DNA from 2 places in the Caloramator sp. genome. Region 1 is predicted to be linked to the other one. Evidence: a T-box and tRNA genes for the amino acid it is inferred to sense, from the RefSeq annotation. Region 1 holds a T-box; the other holds one or more tRNA genes.
The links. The T-box of region 1 lies ahead of argS (arginine--tRNA ligase). A T-box ahead of a tRNA ligase gene usually reads a tRNA of that ligase, here a tRNA-Arg.
Positions count from the first base shown of each region.

Region 1 (3,413 bases):
AAGTACTGCATCCCTAACCTCTTTATACAGCGAAGTAACCCTTCCTATACCAAGCTTTACAAATTCACCCTTCTCATTAAATTGAGGTAGGCTTCCCTGCCCGTCCGAGGTTAGTGTTATATTATCCTCACCTACACCCTCTTCAAGGCAAATTCTAATTGCCCTACTTGCCTTTATTTCTCCCTCTTCCCAAAATACTGGATCTGAGCTTGTTGTAAAATCTATAAACCCACCCTTCTTTGCATATTCAATTCCCTCTTTAAAGAGCTTTGGATTTCTATTTATGTGCGTCGGCCAAAATTGTGTTATTGGTATTTCAGTTGTATCTACTATCTCCTTTAAATAGCTTAACATCCTATCTCCATCACCTAAATGAATATTTACAACTCCAGCCTTTTTAGAGAGAATTCCTCCAACCCTTGCATCTGCAGTAAGCCTTTTTATTTCCTCTATGCTTGGCTGTGACGACCTGTGGTCGGATAGTGCAACCTCTCCAACTCCAATAACCTTATCTATCATCATAATATCCTTCATAACACTTCCTGTTAAAGTAGCTGTAGGAACCCTATAGGAACCTGTGTAGATATATGTGCTTACTCCCTCCTCCTCAAGTGCCTTTGCCTTTGCATAAAGGTTTTCCATACTTCTTGTAATACCATCTGTTCCAAGACAACCAACTATTGTTGTAATACCTCCTTTTATAATGTCCGATAAAACTATCTCAGGAGTTCTTGTTGCAGATCCTCCCTCTCCTCCACCACCTGTTATATGTACGTGGCCATCAATAAATCCAGGGAAGGCATAATACTTTGAGCCATCAATTACTTTTACAGGAAAAGGTAGTTTTAAATCAATATCGTCATCTCCAATATAGGCAATTTTATCATCCAATATCAATATAATTTTCTTACCTTTATATTCTGGAGAATAAACCTCTATATTTTTTATAAATATAACCATCTCAACCTCTCCTTTTTAAATAAATTTAAAATTTATTAAGCAACAACTATGCCAATCTTATTTTTCCTTTTTAAAAAATACATATTTAATAAAACAACTCTTCTATGCTCTTTTTATTACCCTATAATAACCTATATTTGGTTAAATTTTTAATTATATTTTCGCCAATAACAACCAAAAAAACATCCTTGTCATATCTATTAAATATAATATAAAATATATATATCATAATTTAAAACAAATGGAGGTAAAAATGAAGAACTTATTATTTTTTATAACAGCCTACCTCTGCGGCTCTTTCCCAACAGGTGTGGTAATTGGCAAAACCTTTTATAATATTGATATAAGAGAACACGGCTCTAAAAATATGGGTGGAACAAATGCAGGAAGAGTTCTTGGGAAAAAGGCAGGATTTGCTGTCTCCTTTATTGATGTAATTAAGGTCTTCCTACCTGTACTTATAGCAAAGCAATATCTATCTATGGAGGCTGCTGCATTCGTTGGGATATGTGCCCTACTTGGACATTGTTACCCTATATTTGCAAAATTCAAGGGAGGCAAAGGTGTATCATCCTTCTTTGGAATAATATTTGCCCTCGACTTTTTACTTGGTGTTGTACTTTTAGTTATTTGGAAAATATTAAAGCACGCCACCAACTATGTATCAGTTGCATCAATGCTCTCCTGTTTTATAATCACTCTAATTTTCTTCTACAAATATAAAAATGTAAAACTTTTAATTGTTCTTTTAGCACTTTCACTTTTTATAGTATATCTACATAGAAGCAATATCAAAAGACTTTTAAATGGTAATGAAAATAAGGTAAATCCCAATAGATAAACCTTGAATTATTCCAATTAATATTTTATAATAATGTGTAAAATTCAATATTTAAAAGTCTATGAAGAGGAGGAGTACCTTAAGACATCTGTCTTAGCGAGTAGAGGACGGTGGAAGCTCTACACAGACCTTTTGGGAAAAGAGCCTTGGAGACTCTGCCAGAAAGCATCTGCAAGTATGGTAAGACCCCTGTGGGTTATCTAAATAAGTGGGCTTTTTAGCCAATTAGAGTGGTACCGCGGACAACCGCCTCTATTATAGAGGCGGTTTTTTTATTTCCATTTTTATTAGACAATGTAAACAATATTCTACATATATCGGAGGTGTAAAAATGAACTATAAGTTAATAATTGCAGAAAAGATTGCAAAGGCTGCAGAACTTAATATTAATGATGTACAAAAACTAATTGAAATCCCACCAAAACCTGAAATGGGGGATTTTGCATTTCCTTGTTTCCAACTTGCAAAGGTATTTAGAAAGGCTCCAAATTTAATTGCACAGGAACTATCCGAAAAAATAGATAAAGATGGATTAGAAAGAGTTGAAACAGTTGGAGGATATCTAAACTTTTTCGTGGATAAGGCCTCCTTCTCAAAGGGTGTTATAGAAAAAATATTGACTGAAGGGGAAAACTACGGACATTCCAAAATAGGTGAAGGCAAAACTGTTACAATAGACTTCTCATCACCAAACATTGCAAAACCCTTCCACGTTGGACACCTATGTTCAACAGCAATAGGAAATTCTCTATACAAAATACTTTCTTCTCAGGGATACAACTGTGTAGGTATAAACCATCTTGGAGACTGGGGAACACAATTTGGAAAGCTAATTGCAGCATACGAACGCTGGGTGGATGAAGAGGCACTACAAAAGGAACCTATTAAGGAACTTCTTAGAATATATGTTAAGTTCCACGATGAGGCAGAAAAGGATCCATCTCTTGAGGATATTGCAAGACAACACTTTAAAAATCTTGAAGATGGCCACGAAAAAGAAGTTAAACTATGGCAGAAGATAAAAGATGTAAGCCTAATGGAATTCAATAGAATATATGATATGTTAAATATAAAGTTTGACTCCTATGCAGGTGAGAGCTTCTACAACGATAAAATGGATGCAGTTGTTGAGGAGTTAAAGCAAAAGAACCTTCTTGTAGAAAGTAAGGGAGCACAGGTTGTAAATCTTGATGAATACAATATGCCTCCTTGTATAATATTGAAGGCTGATGGTGCTTCAATTTATGCAACACGTGACCTTGCTGCAGCAATCTATAGAAAGAAGACCTATGATTTTTATAAGAATATTTATGTAGTTGGTATGGATCAGTCTCTACACTTTAAACAAGTATTCACTACTCTAAAGCTTATGGGATATGATTGGGCAGACAACTGTGTTCACGTTGGATTTGGTCTTGTTAAATTTGCCGATAAAAAACTTTCAACAAGAAAGGGAGATGTAATATTCCTTGAAGACCTTCTAAACGAAGGAATAGCACGTGCAAGACAGGCTATTGAAGAAAAGAACCCATCACTTGAAAATAAAGATGAGGTTGCAAAGAAGGTTGGACTTGGTGCTGTAATATTTACTTACCTAAAGAACAACAGAGAA
Region 1 is NZ_JAIHAO010000026.1:8,534-11,946, reverse strand. It holds gene iadA (beta-aspartyl-peptidase) at 1-960, opposite strand, end outside; gene plsY (glycerol-3-phosphate 1-O-acyltransferase PlsY) at 1,214-1,801, shown strand; T-box leader at 1,854-2,058, shown strand; gene argS (arginine--tRNA ligase) at 2,133-3,413, shown strand, end outside.

Region 2 (3,413 bases), on a different contig from region 1:
ACACAGATTCACAAGAAATAGCAAAGCTTAAAAAGGCAGGCCAAAATGCAGATGAACTATTAAAGGAAATGAAGGAACTATCAGATAAAATTAAGGAATATGACGCAGAACTTAGTAAGGTAGAAGAAGAAATAAACTATCTACTTCTAAGAATACCAAATGTTCCACATAAGGATGTTCCAAAGGGAGAAACTGATGCAGACAACGTTGAAATTAGAAAATGGGGAGATGTAAGACAATTTGATTTTGAAGCAAAGGCTCATTGGGATATAGGAACAGAGCTTGATATATTAGATTTTGAAAGAGCAGGGAAGGTAACAGGAGCAAGATTTACCTTCTATAAGGGACTTGGTGCAAGACTTGAAAGAGCAGTAATAAACTTCTTCTTAGATACACATATAGATAAACACGGATATACAGAAATATTCCCTCCATTTATGGTAAACAGAAAGAGTATGACAGGAACAGGACAACTTCCAAAGTTTGAAGAGGATGCATTTAAGGTGACAAATGATGACTACTTCCTAATTCCAACAGCAGAGGTTCCTGTAACTAATATGTATATGGATGAAATATTAGATGGAAGCAAATTACCAATAAAGCACGTTGCATATTCTGCTTGCTTCCGTTCAGAAGCTGGTTCAGCAGGACGTGACACAAGAGGATTAATAAGACAACATCAATTTAATAAAGTAGAGCTTGTTAAATTTGCAGATCCAGACAATTCTTATGAAGAGTTAGAAAAACTAACTCGTGATGCAGAGGAAGTATTACAACTTCTTGGATTACCATATAGAGTTGTTCTAATTTGTTCAGGTGACTTAGGATTTACGGCAGCAAAGAAATATGATATAGAAGTTTGGATGCCAAGTTACGGAAGATATGTTGAAATTTCAAGCTGTTCAAACTTTGAAGATTTCCAAGCAAGACGTGCAAATATAAGATTCAAGAAGGATGCAAAAGATAAGCCAAGATTTGTGCATACACTAAATGGTTCAGGTGTTGCAGTAGGAAGAACTGTTGCAGCAATACTTGAAAACTATCAACAAGAAGATGGCTCAGTAATCATACCAGAAGTTTTAAGACCATATATGGGTGGAATAGAAAGAATAACAAAGTAATTATAAAAATAGGAGTAGCAACTAAAAGGGCTACTCCTATACATTTATGCTATATATTTATCATTGCATAAAATGAAAGGTGATTATATAATAAATATTGTTGATGGGCAATTAAGACAAAAACAAAAAAATAAAATTAAAAAGATGTGTCAATATTATTTGGAAATGTCACCTAAAAATAAAATTAAAAAGATGTTGACAACAAAGTAAGTCGCTGATATAATAATAAATGTCCGATACGGAGAGGTGGTCGAGCTGGTTTAAGGCACCGGTCTTGAAAACCGGCGTAGGGGTGACTCTACCGTGGGTTCGAATCCCACCCTCTCCGCCATATAAAAACTATCAAGTAGGCAACATGGAGAAGTACTCAAGTTGGCCGAAGAGGCGCCCCTGCTAAGGGCGTAGGTCGGGAAACCGGCGCGAGGGTTCAAATCCCTCCTTCTCCGCCATAAAAGCCGCACAGGGTGCGGCTTTTATCCTTCAAAAAAAAGAATATGCGTCCGTAGCTCAGTTGGATAGAGTAGCTGGCTACGAACCAGTTGGTCGGGGGTTCGAGTCCCTCCGGGCGCACCATAGAAAGCCTTGAAGATAAACCTTCGAGGCTTTTATTATTGGTTGTTAGGTAAAAAAGTAAGCTTTTGACAACAAAATGACAACATACAAATGTATTTATAAAACACTTTGATTTTTAGAGAACAAAAGTATATAGCATCTTTTCTTTTTACTTTAACATACCTTCTAATATAGGTTTACTTGGCACAGAAACTTCAGAATTGCTTGGAATGATGTAAACTTGATCTTTAGAGGTTAAAAGAGGAAAAATAATTATGCTCCCTACCCACAAACCTACTTCGTCTGAAACAAGGGTAAGTGGGAAACCATATCCTCCAATGCCTGCAATTCCAACAAATCCATCATAACCATCATAGTTACCTAACAATGATGGATTTGGAAGGTTTACTCCTGTAATTACAAGAAGGTGCTGTCCATTTTGCTGTTTTTGAACCATAGCTGAGCCAAATACATTTTTCAATGAAGAACCTATTGGCTTTAATAAATTACAAGATGGCAATTTAAGTGGTATAGGAACACATATTACATCACCAGGGAAAATTATATTTGGATCTGGAATATGAGGGTTATTCCAAATGAGAAGATCTATTGGAACCCCTATATTTTGAGCTATCTTTGAAAAAGAATCCCCTGATTTTATAGTATATTTTTCATATCCTATAGGGCAACTCTCGGGTACTCTCCCAACGCCTGGTGGAGGCTGTATAGGTACACACAGAACATCTCCTGGGGATATTTTATTTGGATCTTTTATATGGGGATTTTCTACTATTAAAAAACCTACAGTTACATTAAAATGTTTTGCAATTTTTTCAAGAGTATCTCCTTTAACAACAGTATATTTTTGAAAACCTACACTACATCTTTCAGGAATTTGTGCACGTGTTTTATTATCAATATCACTTTTCAAAGTATCATCTCTCTAATTATACTTATATAATTAGAATATGAAAAAATAATTATATTTGTGCTAAAGACAAAGGCTACCTTTTTATTACAATTACAATTTGTTCTATACTAACAACAAAATTTAAAATAATAGCAGTAATTTTTAATATAAAAGTAGTAACCCAAATGGTTTTAGTAAATTTTTTTAATTTTAAAGTTCTGCCAGTATTAAACAGAGTATAGCAATTGATAGAGATAACGGAACAAGTGCAGGAATAAAAATATCTTTTAAAAAAAGCAATATTGTACCTAATAAACAAATTATTGAAAATATAATTTGTACGATTGTAATAAATTTTTTCATTTTTCCCTTCTCAATTTAAAAATTATCTTTTAATGAATCAATATATTCTTTTGCATCTTTTAAATCTGCTCCAGTAGTTTTCATATATAAATATATTGCTTTACTTTCTTTATTTGCTAAAATTAATTCCTTAATTTTAGTATTTAGGTTGTTTAGTTCTTATTTGGTTAAATTAGATTTGCTTTTAGTGTAAGTTTTAATAAAATTGAATAAACAGAGAATAAAACTAATACCCCATATAATACTTAGAAAGGTTTTTTTAGTTATCATAAATAAAATGGTACATATAAAAGAACAAATTAACATAATTATATTAATTTTATTAGACAACAAAACCACTCCTTTTTATATAGGTACATAAAAATTATACAATAAATGTATAAATAAGTATATAAAAATAAATTTTTCAAGGTAATAAAAAATAAGTATAATTTATATATAAATATAGGGAGGGGTTAATATGGATA
Region 2 is NZ_JAIHAO010000056.1:492-3,904, reverse strand. It holds gene serS (serine--tRNA ligase) at 1-1,121, shown strand, start outside; tRNA gene JG776_RS11550 (tRNA-Ser) at 1,362-1,452, shown strand; tRNA gene JG776_RS11545 (tRNA-Ser) at 1,479-1,570, shown strand; tRNA gene JG776_RS11540 (tRNA-Arg) at 1,618-1,694, shown strand; gene JG776_RS11535 (LysM peptidoglycan-binding domain-containing protein) at 1,843-2,604, opposite strand; gene JG776_RS11530 (hypothetical protein) at 3,407-3,413, shown strand, end outside.
Region 2: it encodes a tRNA-Arg, which carries the amino acid that the T-box ahead of argS (arginine--tRNA ligase) is inferred to sense. The anticodon was not compared.